DNA from 3 places in the Cutibacterium granulosum genome. Region 3 is predicted to be linked to each of the others. Evidence: riboswitches for the same ligand, from Rfam matches in the RefSeq annotation. Region 3 holds a riboswitch; each other region holds the start of a gene.
What was found. Region 3 has a riboswitch for cobalamin ahead of cobI (precorrin-2 C(20)-methyltransferase). Riboswitches for the same ligand answer to the same signal wherever they lie in the genome.
Positions count from the first base shown of each region.

Region 1: linked by a shared signal. The riboswitch ahead of CKV91_RS09200 (ABC transporter substrate-binding protein) and the one ahead of cobI (precorrin-2 C(20)-methyltransferase) in region 3 are both predicted to bind cobalamin.
Region 2: linked by a shared signal. The riboswitch ahead of mutA (methylmalonyl-CoA mutase small subunit) and the one ahead of cobI (precorrin-2 C(20)-methyltransferase) in region 3 are both predicted to bind cobalamin.

Region 1 is NZ_LT906441.1:2,152,981-2,157,131, forward strand. It holds gene CKV91_RS09190 (bifunctional ADP-dependent NAD(P)H-hydrate dehydratase/NAD(P)H-hydrate epimerase) at 1-678, opposite strand, end outside; gene CKV91_RS09195 (holo-ACP synthase) at 675-1,028, opposite strand; cobalamin riboswitch at 1,226-1,368, shown strand; gene CKV91_RS09200 (ABC transporter substrate-binding protein) at 1,409-2,461, shown strand; gene CKV91_RS09205 (FecCD family ABC transporter permease) at 2,464-3,477, shown strand; gene CKV91_RS09210 (ABC transporter ATP-binding protein) at 3,487-4,151, shown strand, end outside.
Region 2 is NZ_LT906441.1:1,085,773-1,089,923, forward strand. It holds gene CKV91_RS04550 (LCP family protein) at 1-945, shown strand, start outside; gene CKV91_RS04555 (alpha/beta fold hydrolase) at 1,025-1,981, shown strand; cobalamin riboswitch at 2,262-2,484, shown strand; gene mutA (methylmalonyl-CoA mutase small subunit) at 2,565-4,151, shown strand, end outside.
Region 3 is NZ_LT906441.1:916,895-921,045, reverse strand. It holds gene cobM (precorrin-4 C(11)-methyltransferase) at 1-623, opposite strand, end outside; gene cobI (precorrin-2 C(20)-methyltransferase) at 791-1,555, opposite strand; cobalamin riboswitch at 1,584-1,743, opposite strand; gene CKV91_RS03770 (cobyric acid synthase) at 1,753-3,207, opposite strand; partial or broken gene CKV91_RS03765 (CobD/CbiB family cobalamin biosynthesis protein) at 3,294-4,151, opposite strand, start outside.

The DNA.
Region 1 (4,151 bases), 940 kb from region 3:
GTCGTCCTCGTCGACCACACTCGTCCAACCGTCAGCACACTTCGGGACGCCATCACTGCCACCGGGCTCGACGCCGATGTCGACCACGTCGACCCGTCCGCACCGCTCAGCGGCGGGTGGGGCAACATGGCACCACTTGCGTGCCGCGAAGGTCACGGTGACATCGGCTCGTAGCGAGGTCGTGACGGCCCCGGAATTGGCGTCCAGGCCAGAGGGCAGATCGACAGCGAGCCAGCTCGCAGCGGAAAGCTGCTCCCCCAGCCTCGCAAGATCGTCCGGGATGCCAGGGCGTCCGCCAATCCCCAGGACGGCGTCGATGACGAGGTCTGGTACCACCTGGCCAGCCTGCTCCATCGTCACCACCTCACACCCCGCTCGTAGGGCGACCTGCCAACCAGCGGCATGTGGTGTGCCCAGCACCGGACAGACCCGTACATGGCATCCCTCGTCGGCGAGCTCGGCCGCGGCCAGCAGACCGTCTCCCCCGTTGTTGCCGCCTCCCACGAGCACCAGCACTGAACCGCCTCGCACCCCGCACCCCAGATCGGCGAGCATGCCCCGTGCCTGCGCGGCGACCTGCCCTGCAGCCACAGCCATGAGATCGGTACCGGGATGCGCATCGAAAAGCTTCTGTTCGGCAGCGCGCATCGCGGCCGCCGTGCACACGTACTGAGTCATTGCACCTCACAGATGACGAATGCCACGGCGAGTGCCCCGTCGTGGCTGAGGGACAGGTGAATGTCGGTGACACCGCGCTCCTGCACCGTCCTGGCAGATCCTCCGGTGAGATGCAGACGCGGCTTGCCGGACTGCTCGACGACAACCTCCACCTCGCGCCAACGCAACCCGTCCGGCCCACCAAGCGCTTTGGCAAGGGCTTCCTTGGCGGCGAACCTGGCCGCCTGGGAGCGCTTCGGCAGACTGCCCTCGGCAGGGGTGAGCACCTTCTGCACCAACCCCGGGTGGCGGGCCAGCGCGTCCTCCCACCGTTGCAGGTCGCAGACGTCCACGCCGATGCCGACAATCATGTGGTCAGCCTAGCCGCCCGAGACTAGGCTGCTTCGGCGGGCTCGTGCTGACGTCATGACGAGTCTCGCCCCGCCCCCACTGGCATGCAGCCTCAGCTTCCGTTTCGAGGCAAGGAAGGCACTGAGGAGACCCGAGAGCTGTTCAGCCATGCGTGGAATTCCGCCCACGATCTCGTTATGCTGAGCCCAAAACCATACGGGAACTCCGGTGCGAGTCCGGGGCTGTTCCCGCAACTGTGACCAGCGAGCCACTTCTCCTCGTCGCCCGACGAGACACGTCACGGCCTTTTCCGGGGCTGGAAGGCAGAGAACGCGCAACGACCTGGGAGCCAGGACACCGTGTGGCTACCCTCCGGTCACCAGGTGCGAGGAGACACCACATGCACATCACTCGTGATGCCCATTTCCGTCATGGGCACAGCACACCATTGCTCGCGACGACCGCCGTCGGACTCGTCGGTGCCATGCTGCTCACCGGCTGCGGTTCCCACGGCGAGGACTCATCCGGGGCCGGCAGCCCGTCAGCCACGGCATCCGCCTCGGCATTCTCCTCACCGGTGAAGGTGAAAAGCTGTGACGAGACCCTCACCTTCGACACGCCGCCCAAGCGGGTCATCCTCATGGGAGACACCGACGCATCGATCTTGGTGAAGCTGGGCGTCATGGACTCGATCACCGGTCGGGCCGGGGAGGTCATGGCCGACGGCTACGACGCCGACACCCTGAAGAAGATCACGGACGTGCCCACGATCACCTCCTCCGAGCTGGACACCGGTGGCGCCAAGCTCGCCACCGAGACGATCCTCGACCAGCATGCCGACCTCGTCATCGGCTATGACGAAGGTCTGGACCGTGCCGCTCTGCGCAAGGCTGGGGTCAAGGTGTACGCCCCCGACACGTTCTGCCCGCACGGCACCGGGACCGATCACGCGAGTTTCGACCTCGTCACCAAGGAGGTCAGCAAGGTCGGTGACATCTTCGGCGTCCCCGACAAGGCCAGGACCCTCAACGACGAACTCACCGGGCAGGTGAAGGACCTCACCTCCCAGGCCAGCAAGGACTCACAGCACAGCGCCGCCGCTCTGTGGGTGGAGCCCGGCAACAGCGGGTTCTACACCTACGGCACCTCGAGCATGGTGCAGCCGATCCTCGAGGCCAACGGCCTGCGCAACGTCTACGACGGCGAGAGGAAACGCGTCTTCGACGCGACGATGGAGGACGTCCTCAACCGGGATCCAGAATGGATCGTCCTGCTCGCCCAGGAGGGCGACATCGCCAAGACCAAACCAGCATTCCTCAAGTACAAGGGCGCTTCGCAGCTGCAGGCCGTGAGGAAGAACCAGGTCGTCGTCATCCCATTCTCGCTGACGGATCCGCCCACCCCACAGTCCATCAAGGGAGCCGTGGAACTGAACAAGCTCCTCAAGAAGTGATCATGCGGCACACACGCATCAGGACCATCCTGCTCGTCGTGCTGCTCGTCCTCACCCCGGTGGGAAGCATCGCCTTCGGCGCGGCCTCGGTGCCCTGGGACCAGGTCATCGGCGTGCTGGCCGACCATCTGGGGTTGCACCCGCAGGTGACCTGGGACGGCATCACCGACGCCATCGTCTGGCAGAACCGTATGCCTCGCATCATCGCCGGGATCGGCGTGGGGGCTGCACTCGGAGTGGCCGGGGTCGCCCTGCAGGCGATCGTGCGCAACCCGCTGGCCGAACCCTACGTGTTGGGAGTGAGCTCGGGGGCGTCGACGGGCGCTGCGGCGGCGATGGTCCTCATCGGCATGTCGAGCCCACTGGGGGTGGCCAGCCTGGCCTTCGTCGGTGCCCTGGTGGCCACCACCCTGGTGCTGGGAGTGGGCGGTCGACGCGGCAGCTCAGCCCTCACCCTGGTGCTGGCCGGTATCGCGGTCGGGTTCATCTTCCAGGCCGTGACGAATCTCATCATCTTCTCCGCGGACTCCCCGGAGACGGCACGCTCGGTGATGTTCTGGATGCTGGGGTCCCTGGCCAAGGTGAGTTGGACCCAGAGCATCTGGCTGGTGGGCATTGCTGCGGTGCTCATGGCGCTGTTGTGGTTGTGCGCCCCCTGGCTCGATGCCCTGGCCAGCGGTGATCAGACCTCGATGGCGGTGGGGATCAACCCCCAGGTGATTCGGCTCGTCATCCTCGTTCCGGTCTCGGCAGCCGTGGGGGCGGTGGTGTCGATGGCTGGTGGGATTGGCTTCGTCGGCCTCATCATCCCGCACCTCATGCGCTCCTTCACCGGGTACGGGCACCGAACCCTCGTCATCTCGTCGGGGCTGGCCGGCGCCATCTTCCTGGTGTGGGCCGACACGGTGTCCCGGACGATGTTCGCCCCCTCCGAACTACCCATCGGCATCATCACCGGACTGCTGGGGGCGCCGTTCCTCCTGGTGCTCGTCAACCGGATGAATCCGGCGCGGTGAGGAGGAGCCATGATTGACGTACATTCCCTGGTGATCCGCCGTGGCAACCGGGTGGTGGTCGACGAGGTGGATCTGTCCGCCGGAGACGGCAGCACCATCGGTGTCGTCGGACCCAATGGGGCAGGCAAGTCCACCCTCGTCCAGGCCATGTACCGCGCCCTACCGGCTGCCAGTGGTGAGGTGCTCATCGACAGTTCGGACGTCACCAGCCTCTCCAGGCGGGCCATTGCCCGAGCAGTGGCCGTCGTCTCCCAGGAACGTGACGAGGGTCTGCCGCTCACGGTACGCGACGCCGTGGGGTTGGGACGGCTCTCGCACCGCTCCCTGGCTGGTTATGGGGACGCCGAGGATCGCAGCATGGTGGACGCAGCGCTGGCTCGCGTCGACATAACGTATCTGGCCGATCGGCTCATCACCCAGTTGTCCGGCGGTGAACGGCAGCGTGCGCTCATCGCTCGGGCCATCGCCCAGGACACCGACCATCTGCTGCTCGACGAGCCCACCAACCACCTCGACATCCGGCACCAGTTCGAGCTGCTCGCCCTGGTGGCGACCATTCCGGCGACGACGGTCATCGTCCTGCACGATCTCAACCTGGCCGCCCGATGCTGCGACAAGCTCATCCTGCTCGATCACGGCCGTCTGGTGGCCTCCGGCCCCACCCAACAGGTGCT
Region 2 (4,151 bases), 170 kb from region 3:
GTGATCTTCCTGTGTGCTGTGCTGGCCATCATCCTGCTTGTCGTCGGTGTTCTGGGCTATTTCCTCAAGCACCTCACCAATGGTCTGGACGAGATCAATCGGGAGCCTCTCACGATGCCCACCGCGAGCCCCCGCCCCAGCACGGCTACGGATGGCGCTCGAACCTTCGTACTCCTGGGATCGGACTCCCGGGGTTGGGATCGAGGTCGGTCCGACTCCCTGATGGTGGCATACCTGCCAGCGGATCGAGAGCATCTGTACCTCATCAGCTTCCTGCGTGACATGTGGGTGACGATCCCGCCCAACAAGGTCATCGGCAAACCTTCCCAGGCCAAGATCAACGCTGCATATTCGTGGGGTGGCGTGCCGCTGACCATTCAGACCCTTGAAAGTTTGACGAATGTACGCATGGATCATGCTGCCGTCATCGACTTCACTGGTTTCAAGGAACTCACGACCGCTCTTGGCGGTGTACAGGTGTACAACGATCAGGATTCCACCATTGAGGGCATGCACTTTCCAGCAGGAGACATCACGCTCAAAGGCAATGCGGCCCTCAAGTACGTCCGCGAACGCCGGGATCTCAAGAACGGCGATCTTGATCGTGCGCGCCGTCAGCGGGATGTCCTCACGGCCATCATCGACAAAACCCTCTCTGCGGGTACGCTCGCCAATCCCTCGAAGTTCGATGACGTCGCCACCTTGGCCGGACGTACCATGACCGTCGACGACAAGCTCACCAATTCGGAGATTCGCAAACTTGCCATGAGTCTGCGATTCACCTCCGGTGACAAGGTCGTGCAGGTGCAAGCCCCCATTTCCGGGTTTGGCAGGTCGAAGGACGGTCAGGCCTATGACGTCGTCGACAAGGAAGGGCTGCAGGAGCTCTCGGATGCCATGCGCAACGACACCATGGATGTGTACGTCGAGAATCACCCACAGTGAGCCGTACCGGTCACGGCCGTGATGCATTGACCGAATACTCTGGGCACTGCGATGCTCGATCACAACCTCGGGAGGATCCATGGACACCATCACCCTCACTGCCGACGACGGTGCGCAGATTGACGTGCTCATCTGGCGGCCTGGTTGTCAACCGCGTGGATTCATCCAACTGGTGCACGGGTTCGCCGAGTACGCTGCTCGCTACGACGAGTTCGCACGTTGCCTGGCGCAGTCTGGCTGGCTCGTGGTGGCCAACGATCACCGTGGCCACGGACCGCGGGCACTGGCGGACGGCACCCTCGGGCAGGCCCCCGACCGGGGCTACCATCAGATCGTTGACGACCTGTGTCGAGTGACCGATGATGTGCGCTCCCAGCACCCGAAGCTGCCCTGGATCCTCGTGGGTCATTCGATGGGGTCGTTCCTGGCGCGGATCGTCGCAGCTCGTCGGGGCCGGGAAATGACTGCGCTCGTGCTACTGGGGACCGGAGCTTCAGCAGGCCCATTGGCGAAGGTGGCTCGTGGTGCGGCGACCAGCCAGATTGTCATGGCTGGTGAGGATTCTGCCAGTCGAGTGATGGAGACCCTGATCTTTGGCTCCATGAATCTTCGGTTTCGTCCCGTTCGTACCCGGTTCGACTGGCTCAGCCGACAGGCCAGTGAGGTGGACGCCTACTGCAATGATCCACTGTGCGGATTCACTGCCTCGGTGGGGCTGTACCGGGAGCTGGTTCGGCTCAGTGAGACGAGCAACTCCAGTACGATCCTACGAGCCATTCCACCGCGGCTGCCGGTACTGCTCATGAGCGGTGACAGCGATCCGGTCGGCGGCAACGGCAGGGGAGTGCGTCGCGTGGCCGGTGAGCTTACGGCGAACGGGGTGCTCCAGGTGGACGTCCATCTGGAGCCTGATGCTCGACATGAGCTGCTGCACGAACGAGACCGGGAACAGACGTATCGGCTTCTGGAGACGTGGATCGGCAAGACGGTTGAGGCTCGCTCGGACCATCCCCGATGTGCGGTCTCACCAAGGTGACGCCGTGACAAGGCCGTATCCTCTGCCTCCGATGAATCTTCCGGGAGGGGTGACGGCTGGCCAGCGCCCAGGAGACGCTGGCTCGTGTCGTGGCACAGTGGCCCCGGAGTCGGATTTCGCTGCAGGGATGCAGATCTGTGAGCGAAGGATACGACGAACGAGTGAAAACTGGGTCGATTGTGCCAATTCCTCGCTGCACGATCGTGCGTAGGAGGTAGCCCCCTGCTGCCCGGTCGACGTTCATCTTATAAGCTGGTAGGAGCTGGTGCTGGGAAGGTCGTGATCGCGTGAGGTCATGGGTTGGACCAGCAGTGAAAGGGAATCCGGTGAAACTCCGGAACTGCCCCGCAGCGGTGAATGGGAACGAGATCACCATTGACGCCATCCCGTCCGGGACGACGGCAATCAAGCACTGGGCTTCGGCCCCGGGAAGCGGTGACGTAGGACTCGTCAACGACGAGACGCCCATGAGTCCGAAGACCTGCCAGCATGTTGCCGCACCCGGTGCGACGACAATGACGTGGTCCCCGAGGGGAGGACGACGACGTATGTCTATCCAAAGCGGAGCAGGAGTCTGAAGAGTATGACTGATCCCGACAACGTCTCGACGCCGGCCAAGGTCGACATGCCCGAGACGCTCACCCTCGCCGGTGACTTCCCGGCCCCGACCCAGGAGCAGTGGCACAAGGAGGTGCTCAAGGTCCTCAACCGTGGGCGTCCCGAGGGCAAGCAGCTCAACCTCGAGAAGGGCATGGCACGTCTGCAGCCGACCACGGTCGACGGCGTCAAGATCGAACCCATGTACACCCGCCAGGATGCTCCCGAGGACCTCGGAGCTCCCGGCGTTCCCCCGTTCACCCGTGGTACCACCATTCGTACCGGCGTCATCGACTCCTGGGACGTGCGTGCCCTGCACGAGGACCCCGATGTCGCCTTCACCCGCAAGGCGATCCTCACCGATCTCGAGCGTGGTGTCACCTCCATCTGGCTGCGAGTCGGTGACGACGCCATTGCCGCCTCCGACATCGATTCCGTGCTCGAGGGTGTGTTGCTCAACCTGGCCAAGATCGAGGTTTCCAGCCGCGATGACCAGGCCGTTGCCGCCGATGCCCTGCTGGCTGCCATCGAGAAGTCCGACGCCAAGAAGGATGAGATCTCGTTCAACCTGGGCATCGACCCGATCGGTTCAGCTGCCATCAATGGTGGCGAGCCCGACCTGTCCGGACTCTCCGAATGGGTCAAGAAGGTTGACGGGTACAAGAATGCTCGACCGATCGTCGTCGACGCGACCGTGTACCACAACGCCGGTGCCGGTGACGTCGCCGAGCTCGCCTGGGCCATTGCCACCGGTGTCGAGTACGTGCGTGCCCTCATCGAGCAGGGGCTGACTGCCGAGCAGGCCTTCGACAGCATCAACTTCCGGGTGTCTGCCACCCATGACCAGTTCCTCACCATCTCGCGACTGCGTGCCCTGCGTACCCTGTGGAACCGCGTCGGTGAGGTCTTCGAGGTTCCCGCAGGCAAGCGTGGTGCACGTCAGGAGGCCGTCACCAGCTGGCGTGAGCTCACCCGCGACGATCCCTACGTCAACATCCTGCGTGGCACCATCTCCACCTTCGGTGCCGCCGTCGGCGGTGCCGAGGCCATCACGACGCTGCCCTTCGACGACGCCATCGGCCTGCCGAAGAGTGACTTCTCGCGTCGTATTGCCCGCAACACCGGCATCATCCTCTCCGAGGAGTCGAACATCGGCCGCGTCAACGATCCGGCTGGTGGCTCCTTCTACGTCGAGTCGCTCACCAAGTCCCTGGCAGATGCTGCCTGGGCTGAGTTCCAGAGCGTCGAGGCCGCTGGTGGCATGGCGGCAGCCCTCACCGGTGACCATGTCCGCACCGAGCTCGACAAGCTCAACACCGAGCGTGCCAAGCGGTTGGCCACTCGTAAGCAGCCGATTACGGCCGTCAGCGAGTTCCCGCTGCTGGACGCCAAGACCGTCGAGACCAAGCCGTTCCCGCAGGGTGCACCCCACAACGGGCTGCAGTGGCATCGCGATGCCGAGGTCTTCGAGGCCCTCGTCGATCGCTCCGCCACCTGCGCCGAGCGTCCGAAGGTCTTCCTGGCCTGCTTGGGGACTCGTCGCGACTTCGGCCCCCGTGAAGGATTCTCCGCC
Region 3 (4,151 bases):
CAAGGGGTCTCGGGGGCGTATCCGCCCTCCAGCAGAGCCTGCTGCAGGGCCTTGTTGCGAGCCGCCGACAGGTAGACGGCCATGGTGGCCCCGTGGGCGGCGAAGGAGGCGACGGTCTCACCGTCGGGCATGGGGGTGCGTCCACCCTCCAGCCGGGTGAGGATGAGCGACTGGGAGACCTCCGGCACGGTGATCTCGACGTCCATCCGGGCCGCGGCAGCCGAGAAGGCGGAGATGCCGGGGATCGTCTCGAAGCCGATGCCGATGCGGCGGCACAGGTCACGCTGCTCGGCAGTGGCTCCGTAGATGGAGGGATCCCCGGTGTGCACCCGGGCCACCAACAGACCTTCGTCACGAGCTCGGGTGTAGAGGGGTTCGAGGTCCTCCAGCGGGATGGCGGCGGAGTCGATGAGTTCGGCGTCGGGTTTGTGCCGGGCGACCATGTCGGGATGCACCAGGCTGGAGGCCCAGATGATGATGTCGGCGGTCTCGATGACGCGGGCACCGCGCACGCTCACCAAGTCCGGAGCACCTGGTCCGGCACCGACGAAGACGACCCTGCCCTGCCCCTCGGCGAAGCTGGTGGCCGGGATCGGGGCAGGGTCGATGAGCGAGTGGTCCAGATCCTCCAGGGCCTGCTCCGAGGCGTGCTGGGTGGGACGGGCCGCCTGCGGGGTCGTCGAGCGCGAGCTGGCCTCGGTCGTCGACGGGACGCCGGTCGAGGCCGCAGCGTCGTCTGGTGACGTGAGGTCATCTGGGGGCTCGGGGGTGGATGGCGTGGGTGTGGGGCTCACAGTTTTCCTCCGGTGACGGGGCGTTCGGGCACGGACAGGACGGTCGAGAAGTAGGGGGCCGATTCGTCGGCCTCCACCTGGGCCAGACCGAGCAGGTGCTGGGTCGGCAGGGAGACGTCGGTGCCGATGATGGCGTCACGGCCCCGCTCGCGGATCTGCTCGAGCACCTCGGGCATCTTGCGCCCACCCTTGTAGACGGTGACGGAGTCGACGACGTCGAGCACCTCACCGAGTTTCTCCGGGCCGACGGTGGCCGGCACCAGGGCGAGGATCTCGCGCCCCTCGACCAGTGGGGTGCCGGCGGCGGCGGCGATGGCCTGCATGGCGGTGATTCCGGGCACGAGGGCGATGACGACATCGGGCAGTCGTTCCTCGACGTTGGCACGCAGATAGGTGAACGTCGAGTAGACGGCTGGGTCTCCGACGGTGGCCAGGGCCACACTGTGTGCCCCGTCGTTGAAGGCGTCCACGGCGAAATCGGCCGAGGCCCGCCACGACTCGATCCGTTTGGTGCCCAGACCACGGCGTTGGGCCATGGAGAACGGCACCGGCTGGATGCGTCCCGTCATGTGCGGGCAGGCCGCGCGAATGATCTCCTCGGCTCGCCCCATACCTCCGGCGGACGCCTCGGTGGACGGCACGAGGACGACGTCCGCCTCCTGCAGAATGCGTTGGGCCCGCAATGTGACCAGTTCTGGGTCTCCGGGTCCGACCCCGACACCGTACAGGGTGCGGGGTGGGTTCGATGGGGCAGAGTTCACAATGGCCTCCTCAGGTTTCCTCGCCCGATGATGTGCGCTGCGATCGACGGAGTATCTGGCTGCACCGTTCAGTGTGTCGATCTACGGGGCAGATCGACAATGTGCCGGTTCACAGTGGCGGGACCGCGCCGGACTCACACCGACTTCCTCCCACTTCGACCGCTCGTACCGAGCATAGCGGGTGGGACCACCCGGATTCAGCGTCCCAGCGTGAGCAGGGTGTCCACGTCGACGTGCTCGACGAGGGCATCGGCCAAGGTGTCGATCATGGTCTCCCGACGGGCCTGGTAGCCCAGTTCGTCGGTGTGCGGGCGCCAGGACGAACCGGCCACCTGGGCGGCCTGGCCCAACCAGGTGCGCCGGAAATCGTCGTGTTCGAAGGCACCGTGCCACATCGTCCCCCACACCGATCCGACGTGGACCCCATCGAGGAACGGCTCTGAACCGGCATCGGCAGTGGTGGTGCCGTGGTGGATCTCGTACCCACCGACCTCGATGCCCTGCCACGTGCCGTGCGAGAGGGTCAACGTCTTCTCGGCGGCGAAGTCGACGTCCACCGGCAGCAGGCCGAGTCCCGGCACCTGCGCTCCCCCGGCAACCTCCTGCCCCTGTGGGTCGTCGATGGTGCGCGCAAGCATCTGGTAGCCTCCGCAGATGCCGACGACGGTGCGACCCTGCGCGGCGCGTTCGGCCACCACCTCGGCAATACCGGTGCTGCGCAACCAGGCCAGGTCGTCGATCGTCGAGCGTGATCCGGGCAGGACGACGATGTCGGCGGCGGCGCAGGTCGCTGGATTGGTCGTCACCTGCACGTCCACACCGGCCTCACCGGCCAGGGCGTCGACGTCGGTGGCATTGGAGATTCGCGGGAAGCGCACGACGGCCACCCGCAGGGCTGTCGGATCGACGGCGTCGCCCTCGTGACGCCAGCGTCCGACCTCCAAGGCGTCCTCACCGTCCAACCACACCCCGGGCACCCACGGCAGCACCCCGAGGCTGGGGAGCCCGGTGCGCCGGGTGATCTCGGTCAGCCCGGGGGCGAGGACCGAGTCGTCACCACGGAACTTGTTGATGAGGTAACCGGCCAGCAGGGCACGGTCGGCGTCGTCGAGCAGCCCCCAAGTGCCGTAGATCGAGGCGAGCACCCCGCCACGGTCGATGTCTCCCACGAGCACCACCGGAAGGTTCTTCTGCCGGGCCAGACCCATGTTCGTGTAGTCCCCGGAGCGCAGGTTGATCTCGGCGGGCGACCCGGCACCTTCACAGATGACGAGATCGTGTGCCGCAGCGAGCTCGTCGTAGGCCGCCCAGGCCGCCTCGGCAAGGGCCTGCCGCCCGGTGGTGTACTGGCCGGCCTCCAGCACTCCGCCGGGTTGGCCCCGCAGCACGATGAACGAGCGCCGGTCGGTGCCGGGTTTGAGCAGTACCGGGTTCATCGCCGAGCTGGGCTGCACCCGGGCAGCGGCGGCCTGCAGGTACTGTGCCCGACCGATCTCCGAGCCGTCGGCGCACACCATGGAGTTGTTGCTCATGTTCTGCGCCTTGAACGGCACGACGTCGATTCCCTGACGTACTGCCGCGCGGCACAGGGCGGTGACGACGAGTGACTTGCCGGCGTCCGAGGAGGTTCCGGCGACGAGGATTCCGGTCATGGCTGTCTCCTGCCTGCTCGATGGGTCGATTGCGGAACGCCCCTGTGGAGTGCCCGTGCAGTGATCCTGCGGTATGAGCGTGCAGTTCGGTGTGCTGGTCGTGACGCGACGGACCGTGGGACGACACCACCGTGGAACAGCACATGGGCCAGGCTCGCCAATCCGCCCACGGCGGTGAGGGTGGCTGCCCCGGTCACCAGGTTCACCAGACGGGCGGCGTCATGCACCGCCTCGGCGTCGGGCAGCGGCCCGGATCCCAGCAGTGGTCGGAACTCGACCCGGTTGCCGTAGTAGACGTTTCGCCCGCCCAGCTGCACGGCCAGGGCGGCGGCCCAGGCCGCCTCGCACCAGCCGCCGTTGGGGCTGGGGTGGTGGTCGTGCTCGGCGCACACCGTCGCCCAGGTGTGGCTGCGGTTGCCACCCACCTCGGGGGCGCAGAGGGCGGCCAGCGCCCCGGTGAGGCGAGCCGGTAGCCAGTTGAGCGCATCGTCGAGCTTGGCTGCGACCTTGCCGAAGTTCTCGTAGCGGTCGTTGTGGTGGCCGATCATGGCGTCCAGGGTGTTGGAGCCGCGGTGCACGAGCATGGCTGGCAGTCCGCCCACCGCGCACCAGAGGATCGAGGCGACGGCGGCGTCGGACGTGTTCTCGGCCATGGACTCCACCGTGCCGCGGGCGATCTGGGGGCCATCGAGGGCCTCGGGGTCCCGGCCACACAGATGGGGCAGACGGTGCCGCGCCGCGTCGAGATCGCCGGAGGCCAGCACGTCGGCCATGACTCGTCCCTCATGGGAGAGGGACTGTGCCCCCACGACGGCCCAGGTGGTCACGGCGGTGGTGAGCGCTCGCCACCCCGGGTGACGTCGGGTCGCGACGTCGACGGCCAGGCCGGCGACGGCCAACGGGGTGAGAGCACCAACGGTGAAGACGGCCCCGCGGGGCACCGA